Regions from separate parts of the Pseudoxanthomonas sp. CCNWLY206-1 genome, predicted to be linked through region 1. Evidence: predicted binding sites of a transcription regulator. Region 1 holds the regulator's gene; the other holds the start of a gene.

Region 1 (6,013 bases):
TCTCGGTGCTGGCCTACAGCGAAGTACCGGAAGACAAGCGGTTGAAGTTGGTGGGAACGATTAGTTGATTTAGCACCGGGAATTGGGAATCGGGAATGGGGAATCGCAAATGCAGGTTCCCAACGCGGAGACAGATGAGATGAAACGGATACACCACTTCAACGAAACACTCGATCGAAACCGGAACCCGGTCTCGTCCATTCCCGATTCCCGTTTCCCTATTCCCGGCTTCCAACCATGAAAATCAAACGCTTCGTTGCTCCCGACATGCGCACCGCATTCGCGATGGTGCGTCAGGAACAAGGTCCGGACGCGGTCATCCTGTCCAACCGCGTCATCGACGAGGGTGTCGAGATCGTGGCGGCCACCAATTACGACGAAGCGTTGGTGCAGCGCACGTTGGAAGCGATGCGTCCGGCACCCGCAGCCGCACCCACGGCGAACGCTAACCCCGCACCGCTCCAGCACGATGCCGTCCGCGCCAGCGCAGCCCAGGTGACACGTCCGGCGCCAGTGCAGACGCACACGCCCTCGCCCGCCGAGGCCGCAGCCGACTATTTCCGTCCCAAGAATCTCGCACCCGCGTCCGCGTCGATCAGCGCGGCGCCCGCGGCGTCCCTGCTGGAACCGCATTCCTTCGCGGCCAAGTTGGCCGCCTCGATTCCGCCTGCACCGGTGGTGCCAGCGCAAGCGAGCGCACCCCAGCCGATGCTGCCTTATCCCGTGCCCGCCGCGGAAATCGCCAGCGCGCCCGCTGAGATAGCGGCGGTCGTACCTGCGGCCGCACCGGCGCAGGTCAGCGCATCACCTGCGCCCGTCAGCGCCGTCGAACCGGTGTTGACCGTCGTAGCCGACAACTCCGCCGAAGCCCGCAAGAACGACGACCAACTGGTGCAGATGCGCGCCGAGCTGGCATCGATGCGCGAGATGATCGAACGCGAAATGCATCGCCTCACCGATGAGCGCCTGCGCGGCTCGCCGGTGCGCATGCAGGCGATGGAACTGATGGAAGATTACGGCTTCGATGCCGGCATCACCCGCGACATCGCATTGCAGATTCCCGCCGATACCGAACCGCACCGCGGCCGCGGCCTGATGCTGGGCCTGCTGTCCAAGAAGCTGCCGGTTGCCGCGATCGATCCCTTGGAAGAAGGCGGCGTTGTCGCGCTGGTGGGTCCCACCGGCGCCGGCAAGACCACCACCATCGCCAAGCTGGCTGCCGCTTTCGCCGCCAAGCACAACGCTCGCGACGTAGCGCTGGTCACCACCGACACCATCCGTGTCGGCGGTCGCGAACAATTGCACAGCTACGGGCGGCAACTGGGCATCGCCGTGCACGAGGCGGACAGCGACGTCAGCCTGGCGCAAACGCTGGAACGCCTGCGCGACTACAAACTTGTCTTGATCGATACCGCAGGCCTGGGCCAGCGCGACAAGAACCTGGTCGGACAGCTCAACTGGCTGCGCTCGACCGGCACGGTGCACACCTTGCTGGTGCTGCCCGCCAATTCCCATTTCGGCGACCTGGACGAAGTGGTACGCCGCTTCAGCGGCGCCAACCCGCAAGGCGTGGTGCTGACCAAGCTGGACGAAACCGGCCGCCTTGGCAGTGCGCTTTCGGTGGTCGTCGACCATCAAATGCCGATGACCTGGGTCACCGACGGTCAACGTGTGCCGCAAGACCTGCATCGCGCCAACAGCGCGCATCTGGTGTTGCGACTGGATCAACTCAGAAGAGAAGCGGAGCAACCCGTGACGGAAGCCAGCCATGTCGCCTGACCACTTGCTGCAAACCAATCCACGCAGCACGCCACCCATCGCCGGCGCGTTCCATCCGGTTCGGGTGATCGCCGTCACCGGCGGCAAGGGCGGCGTTGGCAAGACCAACGTATCGGTGAACCTGGCGGTGTCACTGGCCGAACTCGGCAAGCGCACCCTGCTGATGGACGCCGACCTGGGTCTGGCGAACGTCGACGTGCTGCTGGGCTTGTCGCCCAAATTCACCCTGGCCGATCTGGTCGCCGGCCGCTGCACGCTGGAAGACGTGGTGGTCGAGGGACCCGACGGGTTGATGATCGTCCCGGCCTCGTCGGGATTCCGGCACATGGCGGAACTGCAACCGGCCGAACACGTTGGCTTGGTCAACGTCTTCTCGGAATTGCAACGCGCCCTGGATGTGATGGTGGTGGACACCGCCGCTGGCATTACCGACAGCGTGCTGACGTTCTGCCAGGCAGCACAGGACACCGTGGTGGTCGTGTGCGACGAACCGGCTTCCATCACCGATGCCTATGCGCTCATCAAGGTGTTGTCGCGCGAACGCGGCGTGGACCGCGTGCACGTCATCGCCAACATGGTGCGCGACCCCAACGAAGGACGGAAGCTGTACGAAAAACTGGCGCGCGTCTGCGAACGTTTCCTCGGCGACGTCGCCCTGCATTATCTGGGTGCCGTGCCTCAGGACGACTGGCTGCGCCGCGCCGTGCAGCGCCAGCAAGCGGTGGTCAAGGCCTACCCGGGCAGTCCCTCCGCACGCGCCATCAATGAAATCGCCCGCATGACCGCCCGCTGGCAGCCGCCCGCCGGCGCCCGCGGCAACGTGGAATTTTTCGTCGAGCGCATGATCAGCCGGGGCATCGCCGCATGAACACCGCCACCGCCCAATACAAAGCCGTGCAACGCAGCGCCGCCACCGATGCGGTGACGACGCACGCGGACCTGGTCCGCCGTATCGCGCATCATCTGGCGGCGCGATTGCCGGCCAGCGTGGAAGTGGACGACTTGATCCAGGCCGGCATGATCGGCCTGATCGAAGCCTCGCGCAGCTACGACGCCGAACAAGGCGCCTCGTTCGAAACCTACGCTTCGATCCGCATCCGCGGCTCCATGATCGATGAGATCCGTCGTGGCGACTGGGTTCCGCGCTCGGTGCACCGCCGCGCCCGTCAAGCGGCCGCCACCGTCCGCGAAATCGAACAGCGCACCGGCCGCGCCGCCATCGCCACCGAAGTGGCCGCGGCCATGGAAATCCCGCTGCCCGAATACCTGCGCCTGCTGGAAGACGCGGCGCGCGGCCAGGTACTGAGCCTGGAGTCGCACGTGGACGACCACGGCGAGCCGAACACCAGCAAGACCGGCGGTCCATCGCCACAGCATCTGTTGGAGCGCAGCGAGTTCCGTCAGTCACTGGTCAAGGCCATCGGCCAACTGCCCGAGCGCGAGCAGTTGGTACTGTCGATGTACTACGAGCAGGAATTGAACCTGAAGGAAATCGGCGCCGTACTCGGCGTCAGCGAATCACGCGTCTGCCAGATCCACGGCCAGGCCATGGTCCGCCTGCGTGGACGGCTGCAGGTGTTTGAAAGCGTGGATGCGGGGCTGGAAGACGAGTAAGGGTCGGCTGTGAGCGGAAAAGCTCTTGCTTTGCCTCCCCCTTTTTAAAAAAGGGGGGATGACCCGCCATTCGGCGGTTGAAAAGCACTTGAGGGGGATTTGCTTTTGCTTCGCGCCCTTGATCCTTGAAGAGCAAGAGCAAATCCCCCGTAGCCCCCTTTAAAAAAGGGGGCAAAGCGAAGCTCTTTCCGTTCCCTACTTCCCACCCTAAACATTCCCGCCCCTCGGCCGATAAACCCTCAAGACCAGCCTCAGCTTCACCGGAGCACTTCGTGACCGCTAACAAGAACATGCGCATCCTGATCGTGGACGATTTCTCGACGATGCGCCGCATCATCAAGAATCTGCTCAACGATCTGGGCTACACCAATACTTCCGAAGCCGAAGACGGCAACAGCGCCCTGACGGTCCTGGCGCAGGCCCCCTTCGATTTCGTGGTGACCGACTGGAACATGCCTGGCATGACCGGCATCGAGTTGTTGCGCGCCATCCGCGCGGATGATCGTTTCAAGGCGTTGCCGGTGTTGATGGTGACCGCCGAAGCCAAGCGCGAACAGATCATCGAAGCCGCACAGGCCGGCGTCAACGGCTACATCATCAAGCCATTCACCGCGCAAACGCTGGAAGAAAAGCTCGGCAAGATATTCGAGCGGCTGGGAGCGGCAGCCTGATGAACGCCCCTGCGGAAGTAACTGCCGCGCGCGGCGTGCTGGTGGAAAAACTCCAACATGCGCTCGATGCGCTGGAGCAAGGCGACGAAGCCGGCTGGCGGCGTGAACTGGATGCCATCGCCGCCTGGCGTACGCAGCCGATGATGCAGGGACTGGGCCGCCTGGCCCGCGAACTGGCGCAGACGCTGGGCGAACTGCCACCCGCTCACGGCAGCGAACTGGACGATGCCTGCGCACGCCTGGACCATGTCGTGGCCATGACCGAACAGGCCAGCCATAAGACACTGGACTTGGCCGAGCAATGCCGCGCGGTCGCCGATCAGCTGAAAGCCACACCGCTGAATCCCGACCAGACGCAGTTGGTCGACCAGATCCGCAACGGCCTGTCGGAAATGGCACTGGCCCAGAGCTACCAGGACCTCACCGGCCAGATCATCCGCCGCGTCGCCGGCATCGTTCGCCGTGTTCACGAGGGCTTCCACGCACTCGGCCTGCCGCCACCGGAAAAACCCAAGGGTTCAGATCTTGCCGGACCGGCCGTTGCTGGTCTGGACCGCAACGCGTTCTCGCAGGACGACGCGGATGATTTGTTGTCGGGGTTGGGGCTTTAAGGGCCGGGAACAGAGAAACGGGAATAGGGAATGGTGAAGAGCGGGTAATCCAACGTTCTCATCAGATCCTAAAGTCGTCATCCCAGCGAACGCTGGGATGACGAGCAAAAAACAATACACCGCACGGCACTGATCCAAAACACCCATCACCACCGGAATCTCCACCCTCTCCCTCATGTCCGCCGTCAGCCCCGAAATCGCCGCCGACTTCCTGATCGAAGCTCAGGAAATCCTGGATCGCCTGGGGGAACAGCTGGTCACGCTGGAACAGGACCCGAGCGACAGCCAGCAACTCAACGCGGTGTTCCGCGGCTTCCATACGCTGAAAGGCGGCGCCGGATTCCTGGCGATCCATGCCATGGTCAATCTGTGCCACGCCGCCGAAGAAGCGCTAGGCATCGTGCGTGCGGGCAAGGCGACGCTGGAGCCGCATCACTTCGACGCCGCACAGCAATCGCTGGATTATCTGCAGCGCATGCTGGACGCCGTGGCAGCGAGCGAAGAACCGCCGCATGCGCCAGCTTCGTTGATCGAGCAGTTCGATGTGCACGTGGCACCCGTGGCGAAAGCGATCGCAGCGCCCGCGCCCGCCGCCGGCGCGAACGACCTGATCGACGATGATGAATTCGAAGCATTGCTGGACCAGCTGCAGGGCAATGGCGGCAAGCCCGCGGCGCCGGTTGCGGCAACACGTCCTCCTTCCGGCGACCTGATCGACGACGACGAATTCGAAGCGCTGCTGGATCAGTTGCATGGCGGTGCCGCACCCGGCGCGCAAACAGCGGCCGCACCGCCTCCGCCCAGGCCAGCGGCACCGGCTGTGCCGAGTCCCACGGCCAAACCGGCAGCCCGCGTCACTGCCGAAGCCGAACAAACCATCCGCGTCGACACCAAGCGCCTGGATGCCATCGTCAACATGGTCGGCGAACTGGTGCTGTCGCGTAACCGCCTGAAAACCCTGCGCGCGCGTTTGCGCGACGAGGAACTGGATCGCGCTGTCAGCAGCCTGGACATTGCAACCGCGCGTCTGCAATCGGCGGTGATGCGGACACGCATGCAGCCGGTGGGAAAAGTTTTTTCACGCTTCCCCAAGGTGGCGCGCGACGTAGCGCGTACGCTGCATAAAGAAGTCGACCTGGAGCTGGTGGGCGCCGAAACCGAACTTGATCGCAATCTGGTGGAAGCGTTGGCCGATCCGCTGGTGCATCTGGTTCGCAATGCGATCGACCATGGCATAGAACTTCCCGACCTGCGCGAAAACGCGGGCAAGCCACGACAGGGCCACGTGCGCTTGTCGGCGCAGCAGGAAGGCGATTTCGTCACCATCGAAATCCGCGA
Region 2 (6,013 bases), on a different contig from region 1:
GCGGCATCCTGTCGCGTCTGGTGCCGCACCTGGCCGACGATGGGCTGCTCTACACCGGCCACTCGGAAAATTACCTCCACGCCAGCGACATCATCCAGCCGTGCGGCCGCACGCTGTACCGCCGCGCGGCACGCGCATGAGGACGATCCCATGAGCGTGCTCAAAATGAGCGTGACCCTATGAAAGCTGCTTCCGCGCTCGCCGAAACCGACAGCGTTCTGCGCTATCACGACGCGCGCTTCCAGACGCCTGCCGCCAAGCTGCTGCCCACGCAGTACTTGGTAGTAGATAGCGACATGGCGCTGGTGACGGTATTGGGATCCTGCGTGGCGGCTTGCGTGCGCGATCCGCTGCTCAAGCTGGGTGGCATGAATCACTTCATGTTGCCCGATGGCCAGGTCGGCGATGGTGCGCCCGCACGCTACGGCAGCTACGCAATGGAACTGCTGATCAACGACCTGCTCAAGCGCGGTGCCGCGCGCAACCGGTTGGAAGCCAAGGTTTTCGGTGGCGGCAACGTATTGAAAGGCTTTACCAGCAATCCGGTGGGCACGCGCAACGCTGAGTTCGTCCGCCAGTACCTGGATGCCGAACGCATTCCGGTGGTGGCCGAAGACCTGCGCGGCATCCACCCTCGCAAAGTGTGGTTTTTCCCGCGTACCGGACGCGTGGTGGTCCAACGCATGCCGCACGCCCACGACGCCGAAATTCTGGCGACGGAATCGGCGATCCGTGCACGTCTGTCTAAAGCCCCGGTCACCGGCGGCGTGGAGTTGTTCTGATGGAGCTGTTCTCATGAACCTGGCGTCCAGCAATATGCGCTGCAAAGTATTGATCGTCGACGACTCCGCCGTAGTGCGGCAGTTGCTGACCGAGATCCTCTCGGCCGATCCGGGCATCGAGGTAGTCGGTTCCGCCGCCGATCCGTTGCTGGCGCGCGAGAAGATCAAACGCCTGAATCCCGACGTGATCACGTTGGATGTGGAAATGCCGCGGATGGACGGGCTGGCGTTCCTGGAAAACCTGATGCGATTGCATCCACTGCCGGTGGTGATGATTTCGTCGCTGACCGAACGCGGAGCCGATACCACGCTGCAGGCGTTGTCGTTGGGCGCGGTGGATTTCATTTCCAAGCCCAAGCTCGACGTCGCCAACGGTTTGCAAAGCTATGCCGATGAAATCGTGTCCAAGGTGAAAGCCGCCGCACGCGCCAAGGTGCGCCCGCTGGCGCGGATGAACGCACCCAGGCATAGCGTGGACGCGGTGCTACCCGCCATGCCCGCGGCGTCTTCGCCACGTTTTCGCACCACCGACCGCCTGATCGCGATCGGCGCATCCGCTGGCGGTACCGAAGCATTGCGAGTGGTACTGGAACAAATGCCGGCCGATGCCCCGGCCATCGTGATGACCCAACACATTCCCGCCGGTTTCAGCCGCGCGTTCGCCGATCGTCTGGACCGCCATTCCGCGATGGCCGTGCGTGAAGCCACTGAAGGCGAAGCCATCCTGCCTGGTCACGCGTATCTGCCACCCGGCGGCCGTCACTTGAGCGTGATCCGAGATGGCGCCCGCTGGCGTTGCCGTATCGAAGATGGTCCGGCGGTCAACCGGCATAAACCCGCGGTGGACGTGCTGTTCCGTTCCGTCGCACGCAGTGCCGGGGCGAATGCCATAGGGGCCATCCTGACCGGCATGGGCGACGACGGCGCCCGCGGCCTATTGGAAATCGCCCAGGCCGGGGCACCGACGCTGGTCCAGGACGAAGCCACCAGCGTGGTCTGGGGCATGCCCGGCGCCGCCGTGCGCCTGGGTGCCACGCAGGAAGTCCTGCCGCTGGAACGCATCGCCGAGCGCCTGCTGCAAATGGCGGCGCAGGCGACTTGACAAGGGACATTCTCCTTGTGGGAGTGGTGCCGGCATGCCGGCACCGGTGAGTCGCGACCGGAAACATCAACGTCGCGACTCACGTCGCTCCCACAAGGAAACAGTAAGTCGCTCCAATTCGAACGCGATGTCCTGTTCATCTGATTTCGCGCCTAAAGACAACAACCCTGCGGCCGATACCACAGGTGAGCTTCATAAGAGAACACCCAATGTATTCGCGCATTCTGGTTCGTCTGGCGGCACCCTTCATCCTGACCCTGTTGTTCCCTGTCGCGGTCGCGTCCGATTGGCCGGCGCCGATGCGCTGGGCCATCCTGACCACCATGACATTGGCATGGTTGATCTTCGCGTTCCTGTCGGTATGGAGCGCGCATCACCCCTCGGCCGAACAGGCCAAGGTGATCCGCGAACAGGATTCGTTACTGACGGATCTGCGCCGCTTCGTCAACAACGAGATCGAAGGTTCGCGCCATGAGATCGACCGCGCTCGCGAACTGATCCGCGAGGCCGTCAACGGCCTGGGCCAGAGCTTCGACGCAATGAGCCGCAAGTCGCGCGAGCAGAGCTCGGTGGTGTCGCGCATCGTCGATCGCAATGGCGATGGCGACCGTGCCGGCGTGGACGTGGCGCGTTTCGCGCAGAACGCCAGCCAGCGCATGGAACAGCTGGTGGAAGCACTGGAACAGGTCAGCGGCCAGAGCACCACCACCGTGCACCACATCGATGAGATGGCGCAGCACCTGGACGGCATCTTCTCGTTGCTGGAAGACGTCAAATCGATCGCCGACCAGACCAACCTGCTGGCACTGAACGCTGCTATCGAGGCTGCTCGCGCAGGCGAAGCCGGCCGCGGTTTCGCGGTAGTGGCCGACGAAGTGCGCAACCTGTCCGAGCGCTCTACCGCCTTCAACGAACAGATCCGCAAGCTGGCGCACAGTTCCAAGGAATCCATCTCCAAGGTCCGCGACACGGTTTCGCACATGGCTTCGCGCGATCTGGACCGTTCCCGCGAAGCGCGCGGCGAAGCGGCGAACATGCTGAACCAGGTCGCGGCCATCAACGCCTCGCTGGGCGACGGCATGCGCGAAATATCGCAGTGCGGCCACGCCATCGATGCCAGCGTCGCCGAAGCGGTTCGCGCCTTGCAGTTCGAAGATATCGCCACGCAATCGCTGGGCAGCGCGGTAACTCATCTGGACCGCCTGACCGCCATCAACCGCGAAGCGGTCGCACTGCAAGAACTGCTGAACCGCAGCGGCGGCACCGTGGATCACGAACTGCTGTCCGCATTGCGCCATGTCGGCAACCGCCTGCGCGACCAGCGCGGCGAATGGGAACGCCCGCCGCACAAGCCCGTCGCACAACAGAACATGGGTGCAGGTACGGTCGAGTTGTTCTGACGGTACCGGGGCCGGGGCAGCCGCGGGGGCGGCTGCCCCGGCCTTTTTTGTTGCCCTGTTTTGTCCTTGTATTTTTTGCCTTTATGTTTTTGCCCTTAATGTTTTTGCCCTTGTAGGAGCGGCGTCCCGCCGCGAGCTTTTGCTGTCAGATAGCGATAGCAGCGAAGAGCTCGCGGCGGGACGCCGCTCCCACAACAGCAAAGACCGCCCCCGGCAAACCACATCGTCTACGTTTCACGCGTCGTCTGGCTTGGCTGGCATACTGAGACCGCCTGCCCGCGAGACGACTGCTCCACGATGACTTCGCCGTTGCCTGGAACTCCATCCTCTTCCCCTGGACTGCCCTCGCCGGACGGATCCCTGCACGAGTTGGAATGGCACGTCTGCCTGCGCCAACTATCCATACTGCACGAAGCCGACCGCCACACCGCCGCTCGGGCACTGCACAACCAGATCGGCCAGGCGGTATCCGCCATCAAGATGTCGGCCCACCTGACCCTGGATGAAGCCGACGCGACCCAGCGCCGTGAAGACCTGCTGGAAATCATCCGCATCGCCGATGACACCGTGGCGCAACTGCGGGATCTGCATGCCCTGCTCCACCCGCCGCAACTCGAAAGCCTGGGGCTGGAAGCCGCATTGCGCGCTGAAGCCGAGCGACTGTCGGCAACCTCGCCCGCGCGCGTGGCGCTGGACATCGACGCGCTGCCACAGCGGCCCGCGGCGGAAATCGAACTGACCGGCTTTCGCATCATCCAGCAGTTGCTGCGGCAAGCTGCCGCCACCGGTTCCCCATCGCACATCTTCCTGCAACTGCGGGACGAGGAAGACAATCTGCGCTTACGGCTGGAGCTTGATCAGCCTGCTCCTGATCAGCCTGCCCCGGATACGCGGCTGTTGCGTACATGGGCGACGGCCGTGCATGGCGATCTGGGCATCGACGTCTTGCCCGGCGTAGGTATCCGCTTCGAACTTCGCCTACCCTATGCGCTGCCGGATATGCCGCCGGAAGCCGTCACGCCTGTTCACGCTCCCGCTGACTGAACCGCCCTTCCCCGATCCGCATTTGTCCACTCCACATTGATCCATCCCACATTGAATCCGCAAACTCCCCTGCCGAGCCACCTACCGCGACTGGGCGCCGGCGAACCTGGGCTGAACCGGATGGTCGAGGCCGCTGTCGGTGGCGGCACGCCGTTGATGCTGCTCTACATCGATATCGATCACTTCCGTTCGGTCAACGAAAACATGGGCGTGGAAGTGGGCGACCAGGCCATGGCCTTGATCGCCGAGCGGCTACGGCAGGTGGTGGGACCTGACGTGCACCTGTGGCGTCATGGCAGCGACGAATTCGTGGTGGCCGCGCCGCGTACGCTGACCACGCTATCGCCGGAAAACTTTGGCGATTACCTGCGCGAGCAGATCGAACTGCCGATGTCGGTGCTGCCCTACACGCTGTTCCTCACCGGCACGATTGGCATCGCCCTGTGCCCGGAACACGCCGACACCGCCACGGAGCTGCTGCATCGCGCCGAAAGCGCGGTCGATCAGGCCAAGCATGAAGGCATGAACCTGGTGCGCCTGTACCGCCAGGGCGCGACGGTCAGCGGACGCAGCGACAGCATCATCGCCCGCCAGATCGTCAACGCCATCGCCAACGACGAACTGCGCCTGCTGTACCAGCCGCAGATCAACGCCCATGACGGCCGTGTAGTCGGCATGGAAGCACTGCTGCGCTGGTATTCGCCCGGGCTGGGCATGCTGGTGCCGGAACGCTTCATGCACATGGCCGAAAAGCTGGGCGTGATCGTGCAGATCGGCGACTGGGTGCTGAAGAAAGCCTTCCAGCAGGCGCGCGTCTGGCGCGATTGGGGCTTCGACGATTTCGAGATCGCGGTCAACGTCTCCACGCTGCAACTGTTGCGCCCCAGCTTCGTCGCCGAGGTGCTGGAAGCCATGCAGGAGGCCGGCATTCCATCGCAGATGGTAGTGCTGGAAGTACGCCAGAACGCGCTGGCCAATGACACCAATCTTGTCCATCGCACGCTGGCCAACCTGCACCGCGAAGGCGTGCGGTTGACCCTGGACGATTTCGGCATGGGCGACTCCAACCTGGACTCGCTGATCCGTTTTTCGGTGGACAAGATCAAGATCGACCGCAGCTTCGTCAAAGGTGTGCCGACCAGCAATCGCGAGGTCGCGATCACTTGCGCCATCATCGCCATGGGCCATCAGCTGGGCATGAAGGTCATCGCGCACGGCGTGGAAAACGACGTGCAGCTGGGCTTTTTGCGGCGCAATCAATGCGACATGTTCCAAGGCCATCTGTTCGGCGAGCCGATGTCGGCCGAAGAAGCCGGCGCGGTGCTGCGCCGCCGCTACCTGCGCACGCAGGCTTTCGCCGCCACCAAGCCAGACCGCACGTTGCTGCTGCTGGACGACGAAGAAAACATCCTGCGTTCGCTGGTGCGGCTATTCCGCCGCGATGGGTATCGCATCCTGGCCGCCAGCAACGTCAACGACGCATTCGAGCTGCTGGCCACCAACCACGTGCAGGTCATCCTGTCCGATCAGCGCATGTCCGACATGAGCGGCACCGAGTTCCTGGGCCGCGTGCGCATGCTGTATCCGGATACAGTCCGCCTGGTGCTGTCGGGCTACACCGACCTGGCGACCGTGACCGAAGCGATCAACCGCGGAGAGATCTATCGCTTCCTGACCAAACCCTG

The links. Region 1 encodes FliA, which starts transcription of late flagellar genes. Its sites were predicted from a motif close to TAAAGTTTNNCNNNCNNNGGCCGATAA; they were not measured.
Region 2: the regulator FliA is predicted to act here: its motif matches at 2,038-2,064, upstream of AADW18_RS17890 (methyl-accepting chemotaxis protein).

The regions. Positions count from the first base shown of each region.
Region 1 is NZ_JBDKXI010000010.1:10,645-16,657, reverse strand. Features, by position in the region: gene flhA (flagellar biosynthesis protein FlhA) at 1-68, shown strand, start outside; gene flhF (flagellar biosynthesis protein FlhF) at 238-1,779, shown strand; partial or broken gene AADW18_RS19175 (MinD/ParA family protein) at 1,835-2,647, shown strand; gene AADW18_RS19170 (RNA polymerase sigma factor FliA) at 2,644-3,393, shown strand; gene AADW18_RS19165 (chemotaxis response regulator CheY) at 3,684-4,064, shown strand; gene AADW18_RS19160 (protein phosphatase CheZ) at 4,064-4,675, shown strand; gene AADW18_RS19155 (chemotaxis protein CheA) at 4,851-6,013, shown strand, end outside.
Region 2 is NZ_JBDKXI010000009.1:4,199-10,211, forward strand. Features, by position in the region: gene AADW18_RS17875 (CheR family methyltransferase) at 1-140, shown strand, start outside; gene cheD (chemoreceptor glutamine deamidase CheD) at 180-782, shown strand; gene AADW18_RS17885 (chemotaxis response regulator protein-glutamate methylesterase) at 817-1,884, shown strand; gene AADW18_RS17890 (methyl-accepting chemotaxis protein) at 2,094-3,284, shown strand; gene AADW18_RS17895 (histidine kinase) at 3,582-4,328, shown strand; gene AADW18_RS17900 (EAL domain-containing protein) at 4,449-6,013, shown strand, end outside.